DNA from 2 places in the Bacillus sp. es.036 genome. Region 2 is predicted to be linked to the other one. Evidence: riboswitches for the same ligand, from Rfam matches in the RefSeq annotation. Region 2 holds a riboswitch; the other holds the start of a gene.
What was found. A riboswitch is a leader RNA that binds a small molecule or an ion and turns the genes downstream of it on or off. The one in region 2 is predicted to bind FMN.
Positions count from the first base shown of each region.

Region 1: another riboswitch for FMN. It lies ahead of ribD (bifunctional diaminohydroxyphosphoribosylaminopyrimidine deaminase/5-amino-6-(5-phosphoribosylamino)uracil reductase RibD); the one in region 2 lies ahead of ATG70_RS21895 (ECF transporter S component).

Region 1 is NZ_PDIZ01000001.1:1,798,537-1,814,133, reverse strand. It holds gene lysA (diaminopimelate decarboxylase) at 1-1,087, shown strand, start outside; gene ATG70_RS09280 (peptidylprolyl isomerase) at 1,180-1,617, shown strand; FMN riboswitch at 1,640-1,785, shown strand; gene ribD (bifunctional diaminohydroxyphosphoribosylaminopyrimidine deaminase/5-amino-6-(5-phosphoribosylamino)uracil reductase RibD) at 1,921-3,003, shown strand; gene ribE (riboflavin synthase) at 3,003-3,659, shown strand; gene ATG70_RS09265 (bifunctional 3,4-dihydroxy-2-butanone-4-phosphate synthase/GTP cyclohydrolase II) at 3,683-4,876, shown strand; gene ribH (6,7-dimethyl-8-ribityllumazine synthase) at 4,909-5,379, shown strand; gene ATG70_RS09255 (GNAT family N-acetyltransferase) at 5,602-5,964, shown strand; gene ATG70_RS09250 (DUF309 domain-containing protein) at 5,995-6,522, opposite strand; gene ATG70_RS09245 (segregation/condensation protein A) at 6,685-7,431, shown strand; gene scpB (SMC-Scp complex subunit ScpB) at 7,428-8,006, shown strand; gene ATG70_RS09235 (hypothetical protein) at 8,037-8,411, shown strand; gene ATG70_RS09230 (type III polyketide synthase) at 8,536-9,630, shown strand; gene ATG70_RS09225 (isoprenylcysteine carboxyl methyltransferase family protein) at 9,631-10,179, shown strand; gene ATG70_RS09220 (D-alanyl-D-alanine carboxypeptidase family protein) at 10,246-11,406, shown strand; gene ATG70_RS09215 (nucleoside recognition domain-containing protein) at 11,399-11,992, shown strand; gene ATG70_RS09210 (spore maturation protein) at 11,995-12,507, shown strand; gene ATG70_RS09205 (pseudouridine synthase) at 12,645-13,382, shown strand; gene resA (thiol-disulfide oxidoreductase ResA) at 13,447-13,974, shown strand; gene resB (cytochrome c biogenesis protein ResB) at 13,987-15,597, shown strand, end outside.
Region 2 is NZ_PDIZ01000003.1:583,216-598,812, reverse strand. It holds gene ATG70_RS21910 (YitT family protein) at 91-663, shown strand; gene spoIIP (stage II sporulation protein P) at 697-1,869, opposite strand; gene ATG70_RS21900 (c-type cytochrome) at 2,047-2,436, shown strand; FMN riboswitch at 2,586-2,723, shown strand; gene ATG70_RS21895 (ECF transporter S component) at 2,868-3,449, shown strand; gene ATG70_RS21890 (amidase family protein) at 3,588-5,060, shown strand; gene ATG70_RS21885 (peptide ABC transporter substrate-binding protein) at 5,087-6,787, opposite strand; gene ATG70_RS21880 (aminotransferase-like domain-containing protein) at 7,179-8,597, shown strand; gene ATG70_RS21875 (YuzL family protein) at 8,683-8,805, opposite strand; gene ATG70_RS21870 (DinB family protein) at 8,890-9,387, opposite strand; gene rsgA (ribosome small subunit-dependent GTPase A) at 9,417-10,466, opposite strand; gene ATG70_RS21860 (acetyl-CoA C-acetyltransferase) at 10,788-11,966, opposite strand; gene ATG70_RS21855 (3-hydroxybutyrate dehydrogenase) at 12,065-12,844, opposite strand; gene ATG70_RS21850 (GntP family permease) at 12,866-14,185, opposite strand; gene ATG70_RS21845 (CoA transferase subunit B) at 14,200-14,868, opposite strand; gene ATG70_RS21840 (CoA transferase subunit A) at 14,880-15,572, opposite strand.

The DNA of each region.
Region 1 (15,597 bases), on a different contig from region 2:
AGAAGAAGGCTTAAGTCTTGATGTGGTTTCAGGTGGAGAACTCTATACAGCTTTAAAAGCAGGGTTTCCGGTAGAACGGATTCACTTTCATGGAAATAACAAAAGCGAAGCGGAAATTCGAATGGCGTTAGATGCAAAAATAGGGTGTTTTGTTGTGGATAACTTTTATGAGCTAACGTTACTTGAACAATTAGCGGAAGAGAAAAATGTGGTTGCAAATGTGCTTTTGCGTATTACTCCTGGAATTGAAGCACATACTCATGACTATATCTTAACTGGACAGGAAGATTCAAAATTTGGTTTTGATTTACAAAGTGGTCAAGTGGAACAAGCGGTTGTTCAAGCAACAAGCATGAAAGCTATTCACCTTCTTGGTCTTCATTGTCACATTGGTTCTCAAATCTTTGAAACGAATGGTTTTGTAATGGCTATTGAGAAAATCTATCGTTATCTTGCTACGTGGTTTGAACTCTATGGGTATGAGCCAGAAGTTCTGAACCTAGGTGGAGGGTTTGGAATTCGGTATACTGAAGAAGATCATCCACTCCCAGTTGGAGACTATATCGAGGCAATGGTTAATGCTGTAAGAGCTCAGTTAGGTAATGAAATGAGAATCCCAGAAATTTGGATTGAGCCAGGACGTTCACTCGTTGGAGAAGCTGGCTTGACGTTATATACAGTAGGATCACACAAGAAAGTGCCAGAACTTCGTCATTATCTTGCAGTAGATGGAGGAATGACGGATAATCTGCGACCGGCCCTTTATCAAGCAAAGTATGAAGCAACGATTGCAAATCGCATGAATGAGCCGAAAGAACATGTTTATTCAGTTGCAGGAAAATGTTGTGAGTCAGGTGACATGTTAATCTGGGATTGCACATTACAGCGCGCCATAGCAGGAGATACGATGGCTGTATTTTCAACGGGGGCGTACGGGTATTCTATGGCAAATAACTATAACAGACTACCTCGACCAGCGGTGGTTTTTGTAGAAAATGGAGAAGCACAACTTGTCGTGAAGAGAGAATCTTTTGAGGATTTAATTCGTCATGACCTTCCATTAAAACAAGCGATTATTTCAAAATAACTTTGTAATAGTAGAAATGATAGGGAACAGCTTAAGTATGTGCTATAATGAAAGAGCTTTGAAGAAAATTGTTAGTGCAGGAGGATTTATTTATGAAAAAAGGAACAATTGCATTTGATAATGGAGAAACAATTGAAATTGAGTTTTACCCGGAAGCAGCACCGAATACCGTTGCTAACTTTGAAAAGCTTGCTAACGAAGGTTTTTACAATGGTGTAAACTTTCACCGTGTTATCCCAGGTTTCGTAGCACAGGGGGGAGACCCAACAGGATCTGGAATGGGCGGACCAGGCTATTCGATCGATTGTGAAACAGAAGGAAACCCTCATAAGCACGTAGCTGGTTCATTGTCTATGGCTCATGCAGGTAAAAATACAGGTGGAAGCCAGTTTTTCCTTGTTCATGAACCTCAGCCTCACCTTGACGGTGTTCACACTGTTTTTGGTCAGGTAACAGAAGGAATGGATACGGTTCTTCGTATTAAGCAAGGCGATGTGATGAAAGAAGTTAAGGTCTGGGACGAAGAATAGTTCAGACGCATCAAAACTAAATACTTTCCTTCGGGGTCGGGTGAAAGTCCCAACCGGCGGTGATGTCTAGCTAAAGCTAGCTAAGTCCGTGACCCGGTTGCGTAAGCAAACGGTGGATCTGGTGTGAAACCAGAACCGACAGTATAGTCTGGATGGGAGAAGGAAACTTATGACTAATCTCCTTTTGAATCGTAGATTCAAAAGGCTTATTTGGCATATAATTTTGACTCCCATAACACCGTTATGGGAGTTTTTTTATTCTCTTTCGTAACCACTAAGGAGAGTAGAAATGGAGCAAACACAATGAATCATAAGGATTTTATGAACACTGCTATTGAAATGGCTAAAAGTACAATTGGTCAAACACGTCCAAATCCTTCCGTTGGTTGTTTACTTGTAAAGAATGGACGAATCGTAGGGATGGGCGCCCATTTGAAAGCTGGAGAAGGTCATGCAGAAATACAGGCTCTGAAAATGGCTGGGAGTGAAGCTGAGGGTAGCACGGCTTATGTCACGCTTGAGCCGTGTAGTCATCATGGTCGCACGCCTCCTTGTTCGGATGCTCTTATTCATGCAGGAGTTAGCGAAGTTTATGTGGCTAGTCAGGATCCGAATCCACTCGTAGCTGGTCAAGGCGTGTCCAAGTTACAAGCTGCAGGGATAAAGGTAACGATTGGACTATTAGAGGAAGAAGCACTTAAATTGAATCGGATGTTCTTCCATTATATCTCTCATAAACGGCCATACGTCACTTTAAAAGCTGCGGCAACGTTAGATGGGAAAATTGCTTCACATACTGGTGATAGCAAATGGATAACAGGAGAAGAAGCTCGGAAAGATGTACATGCTTTCCGTCATCAGCATGACGCTATTTTAGTAGGAATTGGAACGGTTCTTTCAGACGATCCGTCCCTTACGACTCGATATGGAGAAGGTCTTTCTCCGATCAGAATTATCCTTGATCGTAATCTGAGGATTCCTTCTGATGCAAAAGTGATAAATGATCAGAAAGCGGAAACTTGGATTATAACAACCACACAGGCTGTGCTAAAGAGTGATCGAGCATTTCCCGCACATGTTCAGGTGCTAGAAGTAGCTAATTCAGCACTTCCTATTGAAGATGTATTAGCTCTCCTTGCGGTGCGAGAAATTACTTCCATTTTTGTGGAAGGCGGATCTGAAGTGCACGGTAGTTTTTTGGAAGCTCGTACTTTTCAGCAGGTGATTACATACATCGCGCCTAAGCTCATTGGTGGAAAAGAATCTCCAACAGCATTTGGAGCTAAAGGATTTGAATTCATGAGCGAAGCGGTCGATTTATCGATTGAAAGCGTTGAACGCATTGGACAAGATATTCGTATTATCTCAGCAAGGGGGACTTCATAATGTTTACAGGTATCGTAGAAGAGATTGGCAGAGTGGAAAGTGTGCAGCAAGCTGGAGAGTCAATCGTGATGCAGATCGCTGCATCGAAAGTATTATCGGACGTTCATCTAGGAGATAGTATTTCGATAAATGGTGTTTGCTTGACGGTTACATCGTTTACAGATGCTTCTTTTTCTGTCGATATTATGCCTGAAACATTTCGTTCTAGTAGCCTGCGTCAACTAGCGCCGAATTCTTCAGTGAATCTTGAACGGGCTATGTCCGCAAACGGACGTTTTGGAGGTCACTTTGTTTCTGGTCATGTTGACGGTGTCGGGGAAATTACACGGGTCGAGCAAATTGATAACGCGATTTACTATGATATCTCCATTCCTCGGAATCTGTTAATTTACTTTGTAGAAAAGGGATCCGTTTCGGTAGATGGCACAAGTCTTACTGTTTTTGGGATCGGGGAACACTCTCTTACAATTTCACTTATTCCTCATACTGTCGAAGAAACGGTGCTTGGTAAGAAAAGAGTGGGAGATACAGTAAACATTGAATGCGATATGCTTGGGAAGTATATTATGAGATATCTAGAACAAAGAAGCGGAACGAAGCCAGAACCCACAGCTTCACTAGGAAGCCAGTTTTTTGAAGACCATGGGTTTAAATAAGTGATGTAACAGGAGGTTAAGTCATGTTCCACACAATTGAAGAAGCCATTTACGATTTAATGCAAGGCCGGGTCGTTATTGTCTGTGATGACGAAGACAGAGAGAACGAGGGAGATTTTATTGCGTTAGCTGATAAGGTAACGCCAGAGACGATTAATTTTATGATCACTAAAGGGAGAGGGCTTGTTTGTACGCCGATTACTGAACAACGCGCGAATCAACTGAAATTAAGTCCTATGGTTGACCATAATACTGATTCTCACGGCACGGCCTTTACCGTTAGCGTAGACCACAAAAGTACAACCACTGGCATTTCAGCAGCAGAAAGAGCCACAACAATTCAATATCTCATCAACCCGGATGCAAAACCCGCTGATTTTAACCGACCAGGTCATATTTTCCCTTTAATTGCTAAGGATGGGGGAGTACTTAGAAGAGCGGGACATACAGAAGCAGCAGTTGATTTAGCTCGACTATCAGGTTCAGCCCCTGCTGGTGTTATCTGTGAAATTATGAAAGAAGACGGGGAGATGGCACGAGTCCCGGATTTAAAAGAGATCTCTGAAGAATTCGATTTGAAGATGATTACAATTAAGGATTTAATTCAGTATCGAAATCGTAAAGATGTGCTTGTTCAAAAGGAAGTAGAAATCGAACTTCCTACTGAATTTGGATCTTTTCGAGCTGTCGGATATTCAAACATTATTGATCAGAAAGAGCATGTAGCACTAATAAAGGGAGAGGTTATTCCTGATCAACCGACGCTTGTTCGCGTTCATTCTGAATGCTTAACAGGTGACGTCTTTGGATCTTTCCGCTGTGATTGCGGTCCACAGCTTCATGCAGCTTTGGCACAAATAGAAGAAGAAGGGCACGGCGTGCTTCTCTACATGCGTCAAGAAGGAAGAGGGATTGGACTTCTAAATAAGATGAAAGCTTATAAGCTTCAAGAAGAGGGTTACGATACCGTTGAAGCAAATGAAAAGCTTGGATTTAAACCGGATTTAAGAGACTATGGGATTGGCGCTCAGATATTGCGTGATCTTGGTGTTTCAAAAATGAACTTGTTAACAAACAACCCTAGAAAAATAGCGGGGTTAACCGGTTATGGTCTTGAAGTAGCGTCACGAGTAGCGCTTCAAATGCCTTCAAGAAAAGAGAACGAACGCTACCTGAAAACCAAACACAGTAAGCTAGGACATATGCTACATTTCTAATAAAGTAACGAAACTATAGGAGGTTATTTAAGATGGGACAAACATTTGAAGGAAATTTGGTTGGATCTGGATTAAAAGTGGGTATAGTAGTAGGAAGATTTAATGAATTTATAACAAGTAAACTACTTGGAGGTGCTGAAGACGCACTGAAACGCCACGGCCTGTCAGAAGATAACATTGATGTAGCCTGGGTGCCTGGGGCGTTTGAGATTCCTTTTGCCGCAAAAAAAATGGTGGATTTAGGTAAATATGATGCGATTATTACCCTTGGAACCGTTATTCGTGGAGCAACACCTCATTTTGATTATGTATGTGGAGAAGTGTCTAAAGGCGTAGCGAATTTAACAATGCAGACTGGCGTTCCAGTTATTTTTGGCGTATTAACAACAAATACGATTGAACAAGCTGTTGAACGGGCTGGTACAAAAGCTGGAAATAAAGGCTGGGATGCAGCAACTGCAGCAATTGAAATGGCGAATTTATCAAAATCATTTGAAGGTTGATTATCTGTTCATTTTTGGCTATGATGAGTATGGTATGCGGAGAAGGGTAGATAAAACTTGTGGAATACTCGGAAGTCATCAAGAATATTAGTGGATTCGTTTGTGCGTGATGGAAATGATCATGCTCACTGCGCTCTTTCGTTAGATGAGAAGAACATTCCCATCTAAGTTCGAATATGTTACAAAACGGAGAGCCAAGAATTACTTTAATGAGGGATAATCATGCTAATTCGTTATAAAAAAGCTCATGAGAAAATAGCCATGGGATTATTGAGTTTTATGCCAAATGAAAAAGATATTAAAAAACTGCAACAATCAATCAAAGACTATGAAGAAATGGATTCACTGCAGCTTTTTCTTTGGAAAGAAGAAGATATCATTGGATTGCTTGGAATTGAGTGGGTTAGCGAGAACGAAGTCGAATTAAAAGACATTAGCGTAAATCCTTCTCATCGTCATCAAGGGATTGGCAAACAAATGGTCGAAGCACTCCGTGAGATGCTCAGTGATGAAATATGTATTAAAGGAAATGAATATACAGGAACTTTTTTCGAACGGTGTCACCTAGAAGAGAATATGAAGTAAACGATTGATTATAAGCAGAAAAGGAACGGCTTAGCCGTTCCTTTTCTGCTGTTTTAATTGTTGTTGTTGCTTTCTTTCTTGGATAATATCTGATCGATCTCTTCTTGTGTGACGATCAATCAGTTCAATGTTAGCAAGATCACTTTTGCTGCCATAAATACAACCGAGTTCAAGACATCTATTTTGACACATGGTGATAAGAGCATTATTTGTAAGCGGAATTTCAAAGCTGTTATATGGCAAAGCTTCGTTGATTCGTTGAAGTTCGGAAGCGAGATTTTCAGAAAGCTCATCAACATTGATAGCTAAACTCTTAAGTTCTTCTCTTTCATTTAATACAATGCGCTTCGCATTCGTAATCATTCTTTTGGCACCAGTGAAGTTACCACGTCGATGATGGTAGAGTCCAACAGCAATTTGGATAAGGCCTACCCAATGAAGCTTACGACTTTCTCGAGGATCTTCCTTCCAATGTTCTTCAAGAATCTCATGACACTCAAAATAGTCACGAAGACCGTGGAAATGAGCCAGATATTCAATATAAGCTTCTGGATACATACTGATTCCTCCGTTTCTTTTGTAGTGTAGCACATGAGCGTGAGGCATCGAAAGTGCATCGCTTTATCAATCACATTTAAAGAGATCCGTCATCTGTTGTATAGTTGAAATATGATATAATCGGTATACTCGATGGACATGAATAAAGGAAGATGGAAAATGATGCAATATAATGTAAAAGTAGATGCATTTGAAGGTCCGCTGGATTTACTACTGCACCTTATAAATAAGTACGAAGTTGACATTTATGACATACCGGTCTCGCAAATTACGGATCAATATTTAACATTTGTACACACCATGCAAGAGTTAGAACTTGATATAGCGAGTGAATATCTTGTCATGGCAGCAACGTTACTTGCGATTAAAAGCAAAATGCTTCTTCCGCAAAAAGAAGAAGCAATATTGGAACAGGACCCGGACTTTGAGGATGACCCTCGTGATGAACTTGTTCAACGTCTTGTTGAATACAGAAGGTTTAAAGAAGCAGCAAATGATCTGAAGAAAAAAGAGTCTAGTCGAAGTTTGCTCTATGCACGACCACCTGCTGATATAAGTGAATACACCCAAGAAGACGATCAAACATCAATTGGGGATGTTACTTTATACGATATGCTTGCAGCATTTCAAAAGATGACGAGGCGAGTAAAGGATAAAAAACCAAAGCGGACCACAGTTCAGAGTGAAGAAATTCCAATTGAAGATCGGATGAATGATATCCGTCATCAGTTGCAAGGAGGCGCTAAGAGACGCTTTAGTGAGCTCTTTAGTGAAGCGGATCGCGGCCATATGATTGTAACGTTTCTCGCTGTTCTTGAACTAATGAAAACGAGAGATGTAGCATGTGAACAAGATCAAAACTTTGGTGAAATCATGATTTTTGAACGAGAAGGGAAGGCATCAGTGTGACGAATGAAGAAATAAAGAGCATCATTGAAAGTCTTCTATTTGTAGTAGGTGACGAAGGGATTACTGTCAAATCTCTTTGTGAAACTACTTCATTGGAAGAGGACACCCTTCTAGATGCACTAAAAGACCTGCAACAAGAATATGATGATAAAGATCGTGGTTTTAAGATTAGCTTCATCGGTGGGGGCTATCAGCTAACGACAAATGCTAAAAACGCGTCTTATATCGAGAAGCTGGTCGACACACCTGGTAATCATACGCTTTCGCAAGCTGCTCTTGAAACGCTTGCAATCATCGCTTATAAACAACCGATTACGAGGGTTGAAATTGAAGAGATTCGAGGCGTAAAAACGGATAAGCCTCTTCAAACTTTGATGAGTAAATTACTCATTAAAGAAGCAGGGCGAGCGGAAAAAGCCGGCAGAGCGATTCTTTATGGAACAACACGAGAGTTTCTTTTTCATTTTGGATTAAGCTCAATTAAAGATCTCCCGCCACTTCCAGATGGTAGCGAAGATAAGGAAGAGGAAGAAGCAGACCTGTTTTTTGAGAAGTTTCAGGAAATTCCAGAATAAACTTGCGTAATTGGTGAAGGAGGATAATCGATGAAAGTCGTTGATGTCACCTATGAACACCTAAAGAAAGAGCGTTCCAATTCTCCTGAGGATTCATTTGTTCGCTCTACCGTAACCTATGTTCAGGATGGAAATGAAAAAAGATTCCATGTCTTGTATCCTGCTATTTTTGGAGAAACGGCAAAGGCTAAAGGGATATGGGGTTATGATCTACCCTTACAGGAGGCTGTTGCTCTAAATTTCCTTTCGTTTTATCCAGGGAGAAAACGTCTCTATATCAATACTGAAGAAGAGTTTTTTCGCCTGCTGGATAAGTCGGATTTATCGCAACTTTACGCGAGTTTAGCTGAAATTAAGAAAAATAAGTCTACGACTTTTAATAATGAAAAGATGTCTCGAGATTGAGACATCTTTTTTCGTTTTGATAAGCAATGATACAAGAGAACTAATCCCGCTCCGCTAGAACTTCTTGTATAAAAAGCAGGAGGATTTCGGAAACTAGTTGAAAAGGTAAAAGGAGTAAAAGCCAATGATCCTATCAATCGGGAAATGTTTACCCCCTCATTGCCTCGAACAAACGGAAGCTGCCTCATTTGCAAAAAAACAGTTTGGTCAACATTTTAAAGACATTGAACGCCTGCTTCCTGTTTTTCAAAGTGCAGAAATTGATACAAGATATTTTGCGATGCCGCTAGAGTGGTACAGTAGCGGACCAACCTTCGAAGAAAAAAACGAAAAATACATTACGCTTGCTGTCGAATATGCAAAAAAAGCAGTAGAGGATTGTCTTCAGAATCCCGTTTATCTAAAAGAAGCTGTGAGTTGTGAAGATGTAGATGCGATCTTTTTTGTATCAACAACGGGAATTTCAACTCCAAGTATAGAGGCAAGACTTATGAATGTTCTTCCATTTTCCCTTCATACAAAACGTATTCCGATTTGGGGTCTTGGTTGTGCGGGAGGAGCTGCAGGCATAGCAAGAGCTAGTGATTACTGTCTTGCTCACCCGGAGCAGACTGTTCTTGTCATAAATGTAGAGTTGTGTAGCTTAACTTTTCAGCACGGGGATTATTCCAAAAGTAATCTTATAGGTACGGCATTGTTTGCAGACGGAACCTCTTCCGTTTTAATGATTGGAGAAAAGTCACCAATTAAGAAACGGTCCAACATGAGCAGTCTGCCAAAAGTAGTAGCGACACGCTCAACACTAATGAAGAATTCGGAAGACGTAATGGGCTGGGAAGTAAGCAATGAAGGCTTGCATGTTGTTTTTTCGAAATCGATTCCATCAATTGTTGCAAGTTGGCTTGAACCAAATGTTTTACAATTTCTTAGCTCAGAGAAGAAAACTACCGAAGAAATTAATTATTTTATTGCTCATCCTGGGGGGACAAAAGTGTTGACAGCTTACGAGGAAGCACTTGGGTTCAGTCGTGACATGACATCTGTTTCGCGAGATGTATTAAGAAATTATGGCAATATGAGTTCTGTAACGGTTGTATACGTATTGGATCAAATTCTACAAAACGGTTGTAAGGAAGAAGATATTGGACTTATGGCTGCACTTGGACCCGGGTTTTGTTCAGAGCTATTGTTATTAAAATGGGAAAAAGGAGGGGCATAAATGAGTCTTCTGTTTGCGGGGATTTTTAGTATTCTAGTTATTCAGCGTTTAGGTGAATTAATGCTTGCGAAGAGTAATGAGAGGTGGATGAAGGAGCGAGGAGCAAAAGAAATAGGCCAGAACCACTATAAGTATATCGTGATGCTGCATATCAGTTTTCTTCTTGCTGTCGGCATTGAAACCATATTACGTGGCTTTTCATTGTCGATCATTTGGACAATCATGTTAGGGATATTTGTTCTGGCACAATTTCTTCGTTTTTGGACAATCAAAAGCCTTGGACGGTTTTGGAACACGAAAATTATTGTTCTGCCAGATGCTAACGTTGTCAAAAAAGGACCCTACCGTTATATAAAACATCCAAATTATATGATTGTGGCCCTCGAAATCATTTCACTCCCACTTATTTTTTCCTCTTATATTACTGCGATTGTGTTTACACTTTTAAACGGGATTTTGTTATTGAAAGTCCGCATTCCAATTGAAGAAAAGGCGTTAAAAGATGTCACAGATTATCGAGTTGTATTTTCAAACGTAAACGAGGATTGATAGACATATCCCACGATTCATGCTCATAGACTTGTACAAATATAGAGCCTAAGGGACGTGGATGTCATGATGAACTCGTTGAAGACAAAAATTGGCGTCTTAATATTAATTGCAGCTCTGCTGTTTCTAATGATTCCAGGAGAGGCTTTTGCGAATGGGATTGGCGTTTCAGCAAGAAGCGCGATACTAATTGAACAAGAAACAGGAAGGGTCCTTTATGAAAAAGACGCGTATTCCCAACGAAGAATAGCTAGCATCACAAAAATTATGACTGCAGTTCTTGCGATTGAATCAGGCAAAATGAATGAGAAAGTAACAGTGAGCCATAATGCTGCTGGGACGGAAGGCTCCTCTTTATACTTAAAAGAAGGAGAAAAAATAACGCTTGAAAACTTAGTGTACGGTTTAATGTTGCGCTCGGGAAACGATGCCGCGGTCGCGATAGCTGAGGAGGTTGGTGGCAGTTTAGAAGGTTTTGTAACGTTAATGAATCAAAAGGCAGAAGAGATCGGGATGTCGAAGACGATATTTATGAATCCGCATGGTTTGGATGATCATGAAAACCATCTTTCAACAGCCTATGATATGGCCTTGCTAACTCAGTATGCCATGAATAACGAGACGTATGGAATTATTTCAGGAACAAAAGTACATAAGGCTCCCAACGAAATGGAAGAGTGGGATTATGTATGGCGTAATAAGAATAAGCTTTTAACAAGTTTATATTCGGATTCCACGGGTGGAAAAACTGGTTACACAAAACGAGCAAAAAGAACGCTCGTTTCAACTGCAGAGCGAGATGACATGACGCTTATTGCTGTAACGTTAGACGCTCCAGACGATTGGAATGATCACATTTCCATGTTTAATTGGGGATATGCGAACTATGAACTAACCCTTCTTGAGCCTAAAGGTAAGCTAAAGGACGTGAAGAAAGAACCATACAAGGATAACGTTACGTTAAGTAGAGATCTTTCTTATCCGTTAGCAGAAGATGAGAGGAATCAGGTTGAATCAACCATCCAACTCGTAGATCCACCGGATAAAAATAAATGGGATGAACTTGGATCGTCTGAGCCAGTCGGTATGTATTATGTGAAATTAAATGGTGAAACAATTATCAAAGCACCGATTATGTACGAGGGAGATAAGGAAGAAAACAAAGGATTCTGGGGTTTTCTAAAAGAGCTTTTTTCATTCGATACAGGTCGTGATCTCAATGGTTAATCTCATCTGGGCCGGCTTATTCCTGATTGGCATCCTTTATGCCCTTATTAATGGAACGATGGAAGAAGTTAATAAAGCCATTTTTACAGGAGCAGAAGAAGCCGTAGCGGTTTGTATTGGGTTGTTAAGTGTTCTTATTTTTTGGCTTGGTTTAATGAGAATTGCTCAGAAATCTGGTTTACTTGATCTATTAGGGAAAGGGTTTAAACCAATTGCTAGAAAACTATTTCCTGAGGTACCACCAGATCACCCAGCTATGGGCTATATTCTTTCCAATATGATGGCAAACATGTTTGGCCTCGGTAATGCGGCTACACCGATGGGGATAAAAGCTATGGAAGAACTTAAAAAGCTTAACGACATGAAAGACAACGCGACAAGATCAATGGTCACGTTGCTTGCTCTTAATACATCGAGCTTAACGCTAATCCCAACTACCGTGATCGCGATCCGGATGAAATATGGTTCTGTTTCGCCAACTGAAATAATAGGTACAACTATTGCAGCAACGGCATGCTCAACAATTGGAGCGATACTCATCGATCGTTATTTTTATAGGAGAAGTAAAGGGGGGGGTTCGACGTGAATATGTCGATTTGGATCATCCCTCTGATGATTGGGTTTATATTAGCGTATGGAACTTGGAAAAGAGTACCTACCTATGAAACGTTTGTAGAAGGTGGGAAAGAAGGACTTTCTATCGCTGTCTCGATCGTCCCTTATCTTGTTGGTATGATGGTTGCCATTTCAGTGTTTCGAGCTTCAGGAGCTATGGCTTTTCTAAGTAGTTTGTTAAAAGTTCCTTTAGAAGCAATTGGAGTGCCAACAGAAATAGTGCCGTTAGCGCTTGTACGTCCAATATCTGGGACAGGTGCGCTTGCGATGACAACGGATATTATTAGCACTTATGGGCCAGATTCGTTCATAGGAAGATTAGCTTCTACAATGCAGGGTAGTACCGATACAACCCTCTATGTCATTACGGTCTATTTTGGAGCGATCGGGATTAAGCGCATGGGGAATGCCCTAAAGGTAGGCTTACTAGCAGATCTTGTCGGAATTGCCGCAGCGATTTTGTTTGTTACTCTCGTCTTTGGGTAAAAGCCATCTCGCATGGCTTTTTTTAATGCTAACAGAAGGTTTGGAAAATTCTTGTTTGAGCATAATAAATGATAGAATGAATCTGTGCTTGAGGTTTGACTGTGACAAGAGTATGATGTTTTAGTGAGGTGAATTTAATGGAACGTTTGCAAAAAGTAATTGCTCAGGCTGGTGTAACTTCCAGACGAAAAGCAGAAACATTGATTGAAGAAGGTAGAGTGAAAGTAAACGGCAAAGTCGTTACTGAACTCGGGACAAAGGTATCTGAACGCTGTAAAATCGAAGTGAACGGGATTCAGGTAGAACGCGAAGAACCTGTTTATTTTTTGTTTTATAAACCAACAGGCGTCATATCAACAATAGATGATGATAAAGGAAGAAAAGCGGTTACCGATTATTTTCATGAAATCGAAGAACGTATTTTTCCTGTTGGAAGACTTGATTACGACACGTCAGGTGCTTTACTCCTAACAAATGATGGGGATTTTGCGAATAAGCTTATGCACCCAAGCTATCACGTAGACAAAGTGTATGTGGCAAAAGTGAAAGGCTTAATGAATAAAGAAACCATTCAAAAGCTTGAGAGAGGCGTACAGCTAGAAGATGGCAAAACCGCTAAAGCACGCGCAAGAATATTATCAGTCGATAAGCAAAAAGAAAAGTCGATTGTAGAATTAACAATTCATGAAGGAAAAAACCGTCAAGTCCGTCGTATGTTCGAAACTTTGGGTTATCCTGTCCAAAAGTTAAAAAGAGAACGTTACGGATTTTTGGAACTAACTGGAATGAATCCTGGAGATTATCGTGAACTAAAACCTTATGAAGTAAAACAGCTGCGAAACCAAGCTGTCACACAAAATTCAAAAAAACGATAAGGTTCCGTCTTAATGACACGTTATAGTGAGAGTAGTATTGCTTTGTTTGATTGGAGTTGGTTCGATGAAAAAGAAAAACCGGCTGATCGTGCGGACTGTTATATTGGCTATCGTCTTTATAGCAGTCGGCTATACGTTCTATACAAACTTTTTTGCAAATGAAAGCGGAATCGTACAGGCCGGAGATCAAGCACCTAACTTTATATTAACTGATTTAGAAGGAAATGAAGTTGAGCTTGAGGACTACAGAGGAAAAGGGGTCTTTCTGAATTTCTGGGCAACTTATTGTGAGCCTTGTAAAGATGAAATGCCTGCTATGGACAAGAAGTATAAAGAATACAAGGAAAAAGGTGTCGAAATATTAGCAGTGAATGTTTCAGAGCCTAAATTAACAGCAGAAAGCTTTGCTGATCGGTATAATCTTAGTTTTCCAGTATTGCTTGATAAAAGCAATGATGTAACAAATCACTATGGAGTGGGCCCAATTCCAGTTACCTTTTTAATTGATAAGGATGGAAAGGTTATTCAAAAAACGGAAGCTAGTCTTTCAGAGGAAGTTATTGATCGTTATATGAAGCGAATCCAACCGTAATGGGGTGTTCCAATGAGCAACAAAAACATCACCTGTGAATGCGGACATGTGAACCCTTATGGAACTGAGATATGCGAAGTATGTGGTAAACCGCTTAAAGGTGATTTAGATTCTAAGCAACTACTTAATATGAGATATGAAGGAAGTGCACGGAGGTCACAAACGTATAAAACAACGATTATTGATAAGATCTGGAATTTCTTTTCATCCGTTAAGGTAGGAATTTGGATCATTATTTTACTACTTGTCGCTTCCGCAATAGGCACAATTTTCCCTCAAGAAATGTACATACCGCCGCTGTCAGATCCGACAGTTTACTACAAAGAACAATATGGCGTACTTGGTCAACTCTATTATGACCTAGGTTTTCATAATTTATACGGTTCCTGGTGGTACATGCTCTTAATTGCAGCACTTGGACTATCTTTAATCGTTGCCAGTCTTGATCGCTTTGTTCCGTTATATCGCTCCCTAAAAAAACAGCGTGTTATTCGCCATGAGAGCTTTATGAAACGTCAGAAATACTTTGGTGTAACAGAAGTCAATGAAAATACGCCAGACTTGCAGGGCATTAAAGAAGCTTTAGAAAAGAAGAGGTATAAAGTAAAAGAAGAAGAAGGTCACCTATTCGCCGAGAAAAATCGTTTTTCAAGATGGGGACCATATGTGAATCATATTGGACTTATACTATTTCTGATCGGTGGCATGCTTCGCTTTTTTCCAGGAATGTATGTTGATGAAGTTCTCTGGTTAAGAGAAGGTGAAACAGAAAAAATAAAAGGTACCGAAGAAGCTTATTATTTACAAAGCGACGGATTTATATTAGAAACGTATGACAATAACGATGAAAAATTCAAAAATGCGATTGAAGAATCGGGACAAGCAGCGGTTGCGAAAAACTATCAAACTGACGCTGTTTTATATAAGCAAGTTGGTGAAAGAGTCGCGGGAACTGATCCTGAACTCGAGAAAGTGAAGGAGCATCCTATTCAAGTAAATAAACCGCTTAAGTTTGATGGTTATGCGATTTATCAAGTAGATTATAAGTTGAATGAACTACAAACGATGTCATTTACAATGGATAATAAAGACACTGATGAATCTGTTGGAGATCTTACAATTAATTTATATAATCCTGATAAATCATATGATCTTGATAATGGGTATCGCGTTGAAGTGATGGATTATTTTCCGGATTTCGAGTTTAATGATAAAGGGGAACCAACGACTAAATCGAAAGTTCCAAATAATCCTGCGTTTATCTTGAATATGGTTTCTCCTGAGCATCCAGATGGGGAAGTTGCTTTTGTTGCGATTAAGCAGAACTTAGAACCGCTTGGGGAAAATGACTACAAAATGTCATTTCAAAACGTAGATACAAAAAATGTGTCCGGCCTTGTTGTAAGAAAAGATAACACTTTATGGATTCTTGCTATCGGTGGTGCAATCTTTATGATTGGTGTCATTCAAGGAATGTACTGGAATCATCGTCGAATTTGGGTACGAAGAACAGATAAAGACATCTGGTTATCTTCTCATACAAATAAAAACTGGTATGGTTTAAAGCGTGAACTCGAAAGTATCTCGACTCAAACTGGACTTCAAATGCCGATAGACCAGGCA
Region 2 (15,597 bases):
TATAAACAATCGTTATTTCATGTGATCGTAATGAAATGAAATCCTTTTACATAAACTTGATACAACTATGAACAAGCAGGTGAACCTCTTATGTATAAAAAAATAGTTGCTGTTGTTATAGGAAGTATCTTAGTTGGCTCAGGTATCAATGCCTTTCTAGTTCCCAACCACCTTATTGATGGTGGAATGATTGGAATCGGCTTAATTGTAAAATACATATGGGGTTATCAAACCGGTCTTACCATCATTTGTTTAAGTATTCCTCTTTATATTATTGCGTTCCTCTACTTTCGCCCTTACTTTTATAATAGCCTCCATGGATTATTACTATCTTCTTTTTTTATTGATCTTCTTTCTCCCCTTCGATACGCCTTTTCTTTTCCTATTCTGATCAGTTCCATATTAGGAGGCTTTTTCGTAGGTACAGGGATTGGAATTATGTTGAAATACGAGACAAGTACAGGTGGAACAGATTTGCTCGCTCAATTTATCTCCCGCATCGTTACGTTAAATGTTGGAATCATCATCTTTCTAATAGATGGTCTTGTCATCCTTATTGGATCCAAAACCATTGGATTAAATGCTTCGCTCTATTCTGCTGTTACTATTTTTGCAGTTGGTATTGCTACTAGCTTATTAACTATTAAGAAAGAAGCCTTATAGAAGCGCTGTGAACTGACACAGCGCTTCACTTTTTTACTTATTTACTTTCTCCGTTCCCCAGTAATGTTCGCTAATGACATCTGCAATGGCTTTAACCGTTCGACTAAGTTGCTCAAGGTTATTGTCCACTCCACCCATTTCAATCAACATAGCATTAGGAGATAAGTCTTGATTATAAATGCCATCTACTCCTTTTCCTTTTTTACTAATTACCCCCCTGCTTAGCCCTGGAAATTCTGCTTTTAGCGCAGCATGTAATTCTTTTGCAAGCGCGAGATTCTTCTCGTAATTGGGATTTTCTTCTCCAATAACAAAAACTGTTCGAGCGTATTCCTCATTGTTAATTGTAACCGTTGTATCCTTCGCTCTTAATGAATCACGATGAATATCAATGAATAAGTTAAAATCATCATTGCTTGCTACCGCAGACTGTACGATCGTTCTCGATACATCATAAGCACTTCCATGCTCAAGGCCCTTTTCATTTAATAGGGCTCCCATGTTTGAATCGTCAACTTGTGCGCCTATCCCCCGATCCTCTAGTTCTTCACCTAACAATTTTCCAACTAGCGTAATGTTGGTTTTCCCATCGTTCGCTAAATCAGCATTTTTTTCCCCTTCAAGACCTAATAACGGCAAGTAAGACTCATAGCTATGTGAATGATAAATAAAGGCCACTTTCTTCCCATTCGTTGTTTGAAGCGGCGGTGTAACCTGATCTTTTGAATCTTGAATTTCTAATTTCTCCGTAGGTACCTCTCTTTCTTTAAGTAAATCATCCAAAGGTGGAGCGGATTCGACGGGAAGGTTGGTAAAATTCGTTCCCTCCCCAGCAACGTGGATTTTAGCATCATATAACGCAAAACCAGGGAGTTCCCCCCCTAGAAGACTCCTGATATCGCCTGGCTTAACGCTCGTAATAAATTGAAACATGACTAGAGAAAATGCTGGCGGCTCACTCTCTTCAGGTAATACCTGAGTTAAATAATGATTCTCAGTCCCCATTCCATATACCATCGCTTCTGTTGAAAAGCTTGTGATCCAATCATGTAGCATAGAAGAGGAGAGCTGGTATTTCGTTTCTGACGATGAAATCACACCTGCTACAATAAACAAAAAAATAAGTCCTGATACTGTAAAAAAAGAAATCAAACGAATTTGTCTACTGCTTGTATCACCAAACAGCCTTGGAGAGCTGCTTTTCATTTTATCTCCTCCCTTTCATTCACTTCACACTCTATGTCTATGAATTCGCACATTGAAATAGAAGATTTTTTTACTAGTTCTCATAGATACATAATTCAGGAAGAAATAAGCAAAATATATTTGATAATTGAATGTTAGAAAAGTATGATAAAGATGAGGATACAGGAGGTGAACAGAATGGGTAAATCATCCGCTTATATTACTGCAATAATTTTGTTCCTAGTTATGGTTGTAGGCTTTACATACTGGCTTTCCACAACCGAAGAACACGCTGGTGGAAACGAAGCCAGTCATGGTGAACAGGCCGAAGAAGGCGGCGGTGAAGAAGGCGGCGATTCCGCTGGAGGTGGAGAAGCCGAAAAAGTATTTGCACAAAACTGCGCGTCTTGCCACGGTGAGAACCTGGGAGGCGGTGCTGGACCAGCACTAGAAGCCGTTGGTGGTAAATATTCGAAAGATGAAATTCTCGATATTATCAAGAATGGTAAAGGTGGCGGCATGCCCGCTGGTTTGATTCAAGGTGAAGAAGCTGAAATGGTCGCTGCTTGGCTTGCTGAGAAAAAATAAGAACGCTTTCTTGAAACTCTCTATCTAAAAAGGTAGAGAGTTTTTTCAATACTTTTTGAAAGCGTTATCATAAAATAGCTTAGTTTCAAGATGTTATGATTGAGATATCCATCATTCCACTGTATAATAAAGCTGTAATCATTATAACGAACTATCTTCGGGGCAGGGTGTAATTCCCGACCGGCGGTGAAGGATATGCAATTCCTCAAGCCCGCGAGCCTGTTTTTTGGGCAGGATCTGGTGTGATTCCAGAGCCGACAGTATAGTCTGGATGGGAGAAGATGGTGGAGTAGTAAGCTTTCTTTGAAATTTAATAGAAGCTTGCTTATTTCCCCATGCCGTAACCATGAGCCCCATACTCATGGTTTTTTGTGTGCATTGGGACCACATCTCCTTTTTCGGTGGTTCGAAAAAAAGGGAGCAATGTCAAAATGAAAAGTGTCTCAAAAACGCAACGCATGATTGTAGTTGCGATGTTCAGCAGTATCTCATATTTATTAATGCTTTTAGATTTCCCACTGCCTGGATTTCCCGTCTTTCTTCAAATCGATTTCAGTGAAATTCCAGCGCTATTTGTTGCCATACTATACGGGCCAGTTGCAGGGATACTTGTAGAAGCGATTAAGAATTTCATTCACTTTGGGATACAGGGAAGCTTCACCGGTGTACCGATTGGCCAAATATCAAACTTCATTGCTGGAGTTTTCTTGATCGTACCAACTTCTTTAATCTTCCGTAAATTTAATCAAACTCAGAAAGGATTAGCACTGGGATTGACGCTCGGAACGATTCTAATGTCAGCGATGATGGGATTGTTGAACTATTTAATTATTCTTCCGGCATACACATGGTTTATGGGCTTTGAAGAAATGTCTGCTTCTGCCCGTCAGGCACTTGTATTAACCGGTATTACACCATTTAATCTACTAAAAGGTGCAATCGTAGCTAGTATTTTTGTTGCCTTTTTCATAAAATTAAAACCCTGGTTTGCTCGTCAAACGAGAGTTGCTTAACGATCAAAAACCGAACCTTATCTTGGTTCGGTTTTTTTGTTTTTTCAGCCATCATTAGCATGAAAGAATAGAATGTCCAAAAGGGATTTTTCCATTTATTGTCGAAATAGGTTTAAAAAGCGCTAGGAGGAATTAAAAATGCTATCTATCGATTGGTTAGAAAAGTCCACAATCCTCGATATCCAACAGGCTATGCTTGCTCATAAGTTTACTTCAAAACAGCTTGTTCAATTTTACCTTAATCAAATCGCACATCATAATCACAGAGTTAACGCCATTCTAGAAATTAACCCGGATGCATTAATGATTGCAGACTCACTTGATCGAGAGCGCAAAATGAAAGGAGCAAGAAGCTCATTACACGGAATTCCAATTCTACTTAAAGACAATATCAATACAGGTGATCATATGCATACAAGCGCCGGCTCACAAGCTCTAGCTACTTCCTACGGGAAAGATGACGCCTTTTTAGTGACAAAGCTGAGACACGCTGGAGCTGTTATGTTAGGCAAAACCAATATGACGGAATGGGCGAACTTTATGAGTGATAAAATGCCGAATGGCTACAGTTCAAGAGGTGGTCAAGTACTTAATCCTTATGGACCAGGTACTCTTGATGTTGGAGGATCCAGTTCTGGGTCAGCTGTTGCAGTAGCTTGTCATTTTGCTACAGCTGCGATTGGAACAGAAACAAATGGATCCATTCTAAGCCCATCAAGTTCGAATGCTGGCGTTGGCCTTAAGCCCACAGTTGGCGCAATTAGTCGTTCAGGAATCATTCCAATCTCTTTTTCACAAGATACCGCTGGTCCAATGACCCGAAATGTTACCGATGCAGCCATTCTACTCAGTCATTTATCAGGGGAAGACCCTTTGGATCATGCAACAAATACCATACCTAATTATCAAGATTATACACCTTATCTACTCCCTGTTTTATATGAAGAATTGAGAATTGGAATTGTCCAGAACGGCTATTATGATTCCATGCATGCTGAAGAACAAGAGATTTTAAATAGAGCAACCGAAGACCTAAAGAAGATTGGTTGCTCAATCTTAAAGGTTGATCAACTATGTTCTGATCAAGAAATGCTTGAGCAAGACTACCAGGTCTTACGATATGAATTTAAATCCGGCGTTAATAGCTATCTAGCAAAAAACACAACATCTTCTTTAAGTGACCTTCAATCAATTATTAATTACTATCATCAAAACCCATTAGCTCTTCCGTACGGACAATCCCTTTTAATCGAAGCAAACGAAACGACCGGATCTTTAACCGAAGCACAATATTTGCAAAGTCGCCTCCAGGATTTATCTAATGCAAAAGAAAATGGTTTAGACAAACTCATGCAAACCGAGAAACTAGATGCATTGCTATTTGTAGGAGCTTACGGCTCAACACTTCCTGCAAAAGCAGGCTATCCGTCTATAACCGTCCCTGGTGGCTTTACTTCAAACAAAAAACCTCTTGGTATTACCTTCACTGGGAAGCCGTTCAGCGAACCGCAACTAATTAAGCTCGCTTATGCCTATGAACAGCTTTCTCATCAACGAAAGCTTCCAGATTGGTTAGACAGCACTTCAACCTTAAGAAAAGCGCGAGCCTAATGGCTCGCGCTTTTCTAGTGAAGCTTTTACTTTTCGATCGTTACCCATTTAAGAGAAGAATCAGCACCAAACTTGTGGATATGATAGTTCTTCACGTAATCTTTCATGATAATCGCTCCGCCACCCTGATAAGTAGGTAGGATCGCCGTATCTTCTTCGATTAGAATGCGCTCTGCTTCTTGCATCATTTCCCAGCGCTTCTGCTCGTCCGTCTCAGTTTTAGCATCAGTAACCAGCTTGTCATACTCTTCATTAGAGTAATCCATGCGGTTATAGGCGCCATCTGTTTCAAACATATAGATATAAGTCATTGGATCTGGATAGTCTGGTCCCCAACCACCAGTTGAGATATCAAAGTCTCCAGCATCTTCAAGGTCAAGGAACTGCTTCCAAGGCTGTTTGTTAATTGTGATTGTAAGACCGTCTAACTTAGACTCAAACTGATCTTTCGCATACTCTGCGATTTTAGATGCAAGGTCACTATCCGTTGTAAGGAATTCAAGTTCAACTTTATCAGTACCTAGAGCTTCTAGCCCCTTCTTCCAGTACTCAGCAGCGTCATCAGCAGTTTGATCTGCAAGATAGCCGTCTGGAGCTGGCGCACGGAAATCTTCGTCGTTAAGGAACAAGAATTCTTTTGGTACAAGGTAACGAGCTGCTACTGAACCGTTGTTTAGTAGTACATTTACTAGACCATCACGGTCATACGATAAATAAAGAGCTTTACGAATATCATTGTTAGCAAGTGCTTCGTTCTTCTGGTTCATACGTAGGAAATAAATTGTTGTATCAAGGATTGTTGTAAAGTCTTCGCGATCTTTAAACTGATCAACGAAATCTGCACTAAGACTAGCACGATCAATGCTTCCAGTCTCATAAAGATTAACACGAGTTGCTTCGTCTTTTACAATTTTGTAATTTGCTTCTTTCAACTGTACTGTGTCAGCATCCCAGTATCCATCATTTTTAGCAAGCTTCCAACCTTCACCGTGATTCCATTCAGCTAGCGTAAATGGACCGTTGTAAAGCATTGTATCTGCTTCAAGTGAATAGTTCTCGCCTTGCTCTTCAGCAAATTCCGAAGGTTGTGGATAGAATGATGCAAATGTTAATAGATCAAAGAAATAAGGAACTTGTTGCGTAACCACAACTTCAAGTGTTTTCTCATCTACTGCTTTCACACCAAGTTCTTCTACTTTACCGTATAGTGGATCGCCTTCAGTAATAATTTCATTACCATTTTTAATACCTGCAGCACCCATCATTGATGCATATCCGCCCATCGTATCTGGGTGAATAATTTTGTGCCATGCATATACGAAATCGTCTGCTTTCACTGGTGTGCCATCAGACCAATTCGCATCTTCACGAATTTTAAATGTATAAACAGTTTCGCCGTCTTTTTCTTCAACTTCTGGCTCTTCCGCTGCCATACCTAGGACAGGCTTGTTATCTTTATCAAGACGATAAAGACCTTCAAATACCTGGTTCATTGCATTAAATGCAACAGTATCTGTTGCCTGCGTTGAGTCCATAGTCGGGATATCCTGTGTATCTGTTAAGTTTAGAACCTGTTCCGCTGATCCTTCTGAGCTATCGCTATCTCCGCTTGTCGCTTCTCCTTCACTGTTTGTGTTGCTTGAAGTGTTCGAATTACCGGAACACGCTGCAAGGAAAAGGCTTAACAACAAGATGACCGAAAGCAAAAGCGAAAACTTTTTCTTCATTGTGTTACCCCCTATTTGTTTGTACCATTCAGTTAAGGTCTAGCTTTACGTAGACCTTTGTGTTATAAATTCAAACGAAGTTCTTCGATTGGGAAACCATTGCGAGATCTATAACAGGGAGGTCATATCACTCAACTTATGTAAACCATCATCGATTATCGTTTGAATATTAACAATTAACTGAATGATTAAACTTATTTTAAATTTCAAAAAACTTTCTGTAACCATCCAATTTAGCCAAAAGTATACCATCCAATTTGTTTTTTTCTACAAAAATATCCGTCAAACGGCTTAAAACCTGTGTATATCGTGAATTTCTCCACTCTAATTTTTTGAAAATTTTATACAATTTTCTCTATTTTTCTCTATAATAGTAGTGAGGTGGTGGACAATGGCGAGATTTATACTCAATCCAGAGAGCAGCAAACCGTTGTACAAACAAATCGTTGATTACTATGAGGATTCCATTATAAATGGCTCTCTCCAAACGGGGAATCCTCTTCCTGCTGAACGCGATCTAGCCGTCCAACTAGGTGTCAATCGAAGCACTGTTACGACAGCTTACGCTGAATTGAGGGCTAGCGGACTCATTACGTCCAGGCAAGGAAGCGGGACACGAGTCAGTTCAGATGCAGCAGATTTCATTCCCAGTCATTCTACAACGTGGAATAAACTTCGAAATCAGCATTTATCGGAAAATACGACACTATTTACCCATTCTTCTAACTATATGAATGATCCCTCGTTCATTAACTTGAACGCAGGAGAGGTTGCACCAGATTTATGTCTTGCACGAAATGCTTATGATTTAACTGCTTACACTACTAGTAAAGAACAATTTTCTTCAACTATGTTTCAAACCAAACATATGATTAACCGCTTTATCAATCAATCAGTATCTACTGAAAACATCGTTCTGACCTCTAGTCTCGAACAAGCGATACTTTTATCAGTGAAATGCTTTCTAAATCCTGGTGACGTAATTGCCGTCGAAGAACCAATAAACCCTTCCCAATTAAATTTATTTCTAGCTTCTGGCATTCACGTTATTCGCTATTCAGCTGATCGCCCTTTAACAAATCATCATTTCCAAAGGGAAGGAATCAAACTAATTATTGCAAATTCAATGATGGAGCACCATTTTTCCCTAACACAATCATCAACAATCCAACAAAGAAAAAAATTATTAACACAATATGAAAAAATCGGTATTCCAATACTAGAAATAGTGAAAACGTCTTTGCTTACAGGGTCTTACGATAATGATAGCTGCTCATATTATGAACTTGGTACCGACCAAAAACTCGTTGTACAAGTAGGACACATTACTGGTATTTCCCCCGGTTTAAGTATGGGGTGGGTTTTAGGACCAGAGCATGTTATAAAGCGTTTATCGGCGCTTCAAATTCAACTTAGCATGACCCCTCCTCCCGTTTTTCTTGAAATTGTTCATAACATTTTATATTCAGTTGAAATTCATGAGCATTTTGAAGAGGTGAAAGAGGAATTACGTGCAAGGAAAAAACAAGTACTAAATAAATTAGATGCATTAAAAGACCAAATAACAATTTTAGAAAAAGGTGACTCTACTTCCATCTGGTTTGATTTTAAACCAGCGTTAAACCTTCAAGAATTGAGGGATATACTTCTAGAAGCTCATGTATTGCTGTCACCTTCACTCTATGAAGGTGCTGTAAGATTCAAATTACCTCTTACAACTGTATCAAAGGACAACCTCTTTGAAGCCACAAGCCGTCTCGTTAGCGCGCTAAATACTTTGCACATCAGGCAGTTTGCAGAAATTTACTAATGGATCGTAATAATAAACGATTTAAAATGGAAGAAAAAGAGCTTAAAACAATCTAAAAAGCGCTGCTCATAGCAGCGCTTCGTTGTTATTTCTTTTTCTTTTTTCGTTTAGAGTCGTACGTTATCCCTACTTCAACTCCTGTTCCCTGTCCTTCTGGTTGGGATGAAGCCAGGCCATTGGTTGTAGGGTTTGCTTTATGTTTTGCCATTCTTCTCACCTCCACCTTATAGCCTAACCCCAGCCTCTCTTTCTTATCCGCTGATTCAGAAGTCGGAGAGATGAGGAAGTTAAGCTATAAGGTAAAGTGGGACTGGGAAAATCCTTGCTCGTTCATAAAAACTTCTACTTGCAACTTATGGTGATCATCGTGCTCAATAAGACCTTTTATATAACCTGTAAGACAGATTGGATACTTCTCAATATAAAACGTGTTGCTCCACTGAATCGGTTCAAATTGCTGAAGGCGGGCCACCACTTGTCTTCGTGCTTGTATGGTTTCAGCAACTAAATTTTCTTTATTTAGACCAGATAACGCATACTCTGCTGCGCGCTGATTTACTTCTTCAACGTTATCAAGTTTAGGCAAATTAGCTTCCATTTCAATAAAAGGAATTCTTTCTTTAAGAAGATAATTGTCCCACATCATGATATGGGACAGGATTTCAGCTGGAGACCACTTGCCTTGCTTGATAGGCTGAAAGAAGATGGTTTCGCTCATCTCCATCGCAGTCGATTCTAACCAATTAATTAGCGAAGCATAATCGTTTAACACAGAGCGCTCATCCGTCATTTGGTCGTCTCCTTCCTAAATTAAAGATCCTAGCGATTCTTTCTAGTTCGATCTCCAGCGATTTTTTTCCACTTTTTCTTCTCTTCGAGATGAGCCTTCTTATTTGTTTGTCGCTCAAGAAAAGCTAGCTCACGATGGAATTTCTTATAATTCTCAAGCCTTCTTTCTTCTAACATTCCTTCCTCTATTGCATTTCTCACTGCACATTTAGGTTCACCTTCATGTTGGCAATCTCTAAAACGACATTTCTCTGCAAATGCGTCAATATCAGGGAAGCTTTGAGAAAGATGATCGGTTTCCCAGAGCTGAAGTTCTCTCATTCCAGGCGTATCAATTAGTACGCCACCTGTTTGAAGCGTTATCAGTTCTCGACTAGTCGTGGTATGCTTTCCTTTGCCGTCATCTTGGCGAATATCTTGTACAACTTGAATTTCTTTGCCATATAATTTGTTTATGAGCGTAGACTTACCAGCACCTGATGAACCTAACAAAGCTGTGGTAGTTCCCTCTGTTAAATACACTTTTAACTCATCAATCCCTTTTTTGGTCGCCGAACTCACTACGTGGATCGGTACACCTACAGCAATACTATAAAGAGCACTTACTTTCTGTTCCACATCAGTACAAAGATCAGCTTTACTGAGTACAATAACCGGCTTTGCACCGCTTTCCCACGCCATGACAAGGTATCTTTCAATACGACTTGGGTTAAAGTCCTGATTTAATGCATTGACAAGAAAAACCGTATCAACATTAGCTACAATAATTTGTTCCTCAGTTGTCGTCCCTGCAATTTTTCTTGAAAACTTACTTCTCCTCGGTAGCAGATCATGAATAATTGCTTTGTTATCCGTTTTAGGAGCAATAAGGACCCAGTCACCAACTGCTGGCAAAGCATCACGCCGTGTTACTTCAAATCGGAACTTACCTGAAAGTTCTGCTGCATAAGAACTTTCTCCTGTAGAGACGTTATAACCTCCACGATGTTCTACTATAACTCGAGCTGGTATAAATCCATTTGCTATAGCTTGATAATTGTCTTCAAAGTATGAATTCCAACCTAATGTTATTCGATTCAATTGAAAGCCTCCTGATTAATAAGTGTAAATATGACAAAAAGCCGTACAGTGGTGTCGGCTCTTATCCTACAATCAGCGTAGATGATTAGCTGATCGAGTATAAAAAAACCATAGACATAGCGACACAGTCGCACAGCCCATGGTTTTTGATCTTATTAATCAGAAGTAAGAAAAGACTCCTACCTTACCAATTGGACTGTGCACAATATGCAATTAACAATGAATTCATTTTGTTATTTACCATCATGCACAACCCCTTTCCGTATGTTAGTACCATTAGTATACGCAATATTTATTTAATTGGCAATCTTTTCTGACAAATTAATTGATTTCAACCACCATAGCAATTCCTTGTCCGCCACCAATGCAGAGTGAAGCAACACCATACTTTCCATTTCTACGCTTTAATTCTTTTATAAGTGTATAAAGAATACGCGTGCCACTCGCACCTACTGGATGCCCTAAAGCAATTGCACCACCGTTCACATTCACTCGTGAGCGATCAAGCTCTAGCTCTTTTTCAACGGCTAGATACTGAGCGGCAAAGGCTTCATTCACTTCAATCAAGTCCATCTGCTGAAGTGTCATACCTGCTTTATCTAATGCTTGCCGTATAGCAGGCACTGGTCCAATTCCCATAATCGAAGGATCTACTCCCGCTATACCCCAGGAGACAATTCGAGCAAGTGGCTTAAGATTCTTTGAAGAGACATAATCTGCTCCTCCCAATACGACAGAAGCGGCTCCATCATTTATGCCACTTGCATTCCCACCAGTGACAGTTCCATCTTTTTTGAAAGCAGGTTTAAGCCCAGCTAGCTTTTCTGCTGTTGTACCTTCTCGAATATGTTCGTCAGTTGAAAAGGTTTCAATCCCCTTTCTCCCTTTTACTTCAACAGGTACAATTTCTTCTATGAAAATACCTTTTTCTCTTGCATCAGCAGCTTTTTGCTGACTTTGAGTTGCATATTCATCCTGATCTTCTCTAGAAATCCCATACTTTACTGCCAGATTCTCTCCCGTTATCCCCATTCCAGTTCCAGTATACTCATCAGTTAACGTAGCCAAAAGCATATCATCCATTTTCGGAGCACCCATTTTTGCTCCAAAACGACTTCCTCTTAACGTATACGGAGATAAGCTCATATTCTCCGCTCCTCCGGCAAGGGCCGTTTGACCGTCCCCCATCATAATGGATTGCGCTGCTGAGATGACAGCTTGCATACCAGAACCACAAAGTCGATTTACTGTTAGTGCTGGACTTTCAATAGGTATTCCACTCCCAAGTGCAATGTGACGCGCTAAATAAGAAGCATTTGATGTAGAATGAATCACATTCCCAATAACAGAAAGATCAATTTCACTAGCCTCTATTCCACTTTTTCTTAGAGCTTCTTTACTTGCTGAAATCCCCAAGGCTGTTGGATTACTATCTTTAAGTGAACCACCAAATGAACCAAATGGTGTTCTTGCACCTTCCAATATAAAAACGTCTTTCATGTTTTCCCCTCCATTCTTCTCTATTTTACAAATAAAAGGAAAGCGTTTACAAGTGCTTGTGAGGGAAGAGATTTAGCTTTTTTCACTGAAGGGATTTATTATTGTGCTGTGTAACCCCCATCAATCACAACGGCCTGACCTGTAATCCCTTTTGCCTTATCGCTTGCGAGAAACATTGTGTAATCTGCAATTTCCTGCACTGTGAGCAGACGCTTTTGTGGAACGAGCGGATAAATCACTTCTTCAAGTACTCTCTCTAATGCTACTTCTCTACTTTTAGCTAAATCCTCAAGCTGCCCCCTTACTAACGGAGTATCCACATATCCTGGGCAAACAGCATTTACTGTAATACCATCTTCAGCTCCTTCAAGCGCAGCTACTTTAGTAAGTCCAATCACACCATGCTTTGCACTATTGTAAGCGGCTTTTCCTGAGAAGCCCACAAGTCCGTTAATAGAAGACATGTTAATAATTCGACCACACTTCTGTTTCTTCATAATGGGAAAAGCTAGCTTAGTTGCAATAAACGGTGCAACAAGCATTACTTTCGTTAACAGTTCAAACTTTTCCGTTGGGAATGTTTCAATAGTTGAAACGTGTTGAAGACCTGCATTATTTATCAAAACGTCTATCCGATCAAACTTTTTTAGGGTTTGAAAAAATAATGCCTCTACTTCGTTTTCTTTCGTTACATTACAGCGAATTCCAATCGTATCCATACCATTTTCTTTTAATTCAGCTGCAGCCCTTTTGACCTTATCCTCATCCAAATCACTAAGGACAACCTTTGCACCGTTCTCTGCAAACACTCGCGCTAGTTCCTTTCCGATCCCGCTCGCTGCTCCAGTGATTACGACTACTTTTTTATTTACTAACAACAAACTCCCTCCTTTTTCATACTAAATTCCAAGTCCGAGACTGAATAATAGAATAGCAAGAGCAAGTCCTATAAGAGGGACGATGACTGTAAGCGCTCCTACTGCACCGTATGCATCCTGGTGAGATTCACCACATATAGCCCGAATCGTTGTTACAACATAACCATTATGAGGCAATGAATCAAGGGCACCAGAAGAGATGGCAATTGTACGATGAAGGGCTTCTGGATTCACACCAGCATCAATATAGTGAGGAGCAAGGATTGGAAGAGCGATTACTTGACCACCAGATGCTGATCCTGTTAATCCAGCAATCACACTTACTGCAATTGCACCCCCAATAAGAGGACTCCCAGGAATACCCGTCATGAAATCCACTGCCGTTTCAAATGCTGGAACAGACTGTGCTACACCCCCAAAACCAACTACAGCCGCTGTATTTCCGATTGCAATCAATGCTCCAAGCGTACCATCAGAAACGGCACGTCCAAAGTTCTCAAAGTATTTGCGATTTAACAAATAAGTCGCTACAACCCCTCCGAGTAAAGCAATGATGAGTGCTGATTGCTTTAAGCTATCATGGAAAATGAAGGAGATAATTAATACGATAACAAGTGGTACAAGTCCAAGTAATGGATTTGGAAGTGGACGATTCTCTACTTCAGGATCTTCCTTTCTCGATTCAAATCGTTCTCCTTTTGCTACAGCTTTCGATATCATACGTTTCAGCCACCAGTAACCAAATAGTGCCATGAATAACGCTACTATTAAACTGACTTGCCAACCTGCATAAGGACTCGTATTTAAATATTCGATCGGAATCCAGTTTTGAATTTCTGGAGATCCAGCAGATGTCATAGTGAAGGTAACCGAGCCAAACGCAAGCGTCGCTGGTATAAACCGACGTGGTAAATCGGCTTGCTTAAATAGACCAACAGCCATCGGATAAACTGAGAATGCGACAACAAAAAGACTGACACCGCCGTACGTTAAAATCGCACAGGCTAGAACGATAGCGAGCACCGCCTGTTTTAATCCAAGCTTTTCTACAACCCATTTAGAGACGCTATCTGCCGCACCGCTATCTTCCATCACTTTCCCAAAGATTGCTCCAAGTAAAAACATAGGAAACCAAGAAGCAACAAACCCTGAAAATCCACCCATGTAACTTCCAACGAAATTCGGAGCTCCTTCTTTCACAAGCTGTGGGAAAAGCGGCAATCCACTCAGTACTGCAACAACGATCGCACAGAGAGGTCCCGCAACTAGTAGATTCATTCCTTTCATCGTAAGGTAAATGAGAAGTAATAACCCACCAATTAAACCGATCATACTTAACATACTAGCCCTCCTTCTTAATACGCATTATATTTCAGTGTTGGTGATACTTTGATGACAGGTTCTGTTGATTGTTTAATATCTTCCAAAGTGTATCCCGAGGCAATTTCTTGCACCACTAACCCACTATCTGTTACGTCTAGCATCGCGCGATCAGTAATAATGCGGTTGACGACGCTTTTCCCTGTCAATGGGAGCGAACAGCTCTTCACGATTTTAGGAGCACCGTCTTTATTTACATGGTCCATAATAACCGTGATTTTCTTTGCTCCATGAACAAGATCCATTGCCCCGCCCATCCCTTTAATCATTTTTCCTGGTATCATCCAATTTGCGAGGTCACCTTCTTCAGATACTTCCATCCCTCCGAGTATCGCGAGGTCAATGTGCCCCCCTCGAATCATCCCGAACGATTCTGCGCTATCAAAATAAGAAGCGCCTTTCATTTCTGTTACGGTCTCTTTTCCAGCATTGATGAGATCCGGGTCCACTTCATTCTCTTGTGGATATTCTCCAATTCCAAGAAGACCATTTTCAGACTGAAGGACAATCACTTTATCATCTGATATGTAGTTAGCAACAAGAGTGGGAATCCCGATACCAAGATTCACATAATAACCGTTTTTAATTTCTTTTTCCGCTCTTCTAGCGATTCGTTCTCGTACATTACTTTTTGTAGCCTTCATCATTATCTCTCCTATCTGTTACGAATGGTTTTTCGTTCGATCCGTTTCTCCTGCTTTGCTTCAAGAAGACCCTGAACATAAATTCCTGGGGTATGAACCTGATCTGCATTCAGTTCACCTGTAGCTACTATGTTCTCAACTTCAGCTAAAGTGATTTTTCCTGCAGCTGCAATCATTGGATTAAAATTACGTGCTGTCTTGTTATAAACAAGATTCCCGCCCTCATCCGCCTGATAAGCTCTAATCAGACTGTAGTCTGCATACAAAGCATGCTCTAAGACATATTCTTTTCCGTGAAAGGTGCGTGTTTCTTTTCCTTCAGCTACCTTAGTACCAACCCCTGCAGGTGTATAAAAAGCGGGAATACCAGCTCCGCCAGCTCGAATTCTTTCAGCGAGCGTTCCCTGTGGAATTAACTCAACTTCAAGTTCACCCGAAAGCACCTGCCTTTCAAACTCTTTGTTTTCTCCCACGTAGGATCCAATCATCTTTTTAATTTGGTGGTTTTTTAGTAGAAGACCAAGCCCCCAATCATCTACACCACAGTTGTTTGAAATAATCGTCAGGTTTTTAACTTCTGATTCTACTAACCCTAAAATCATTTGCTCAGGAATTCCTACTAATCCAAAGCCTCCAACCATCAAAGTTGACCCATCAGCAATATCGCTTACTGCATCATAACCACTCATATAATGTTTCTTCATCATCACAACTCCTTTTTGTCTTCTT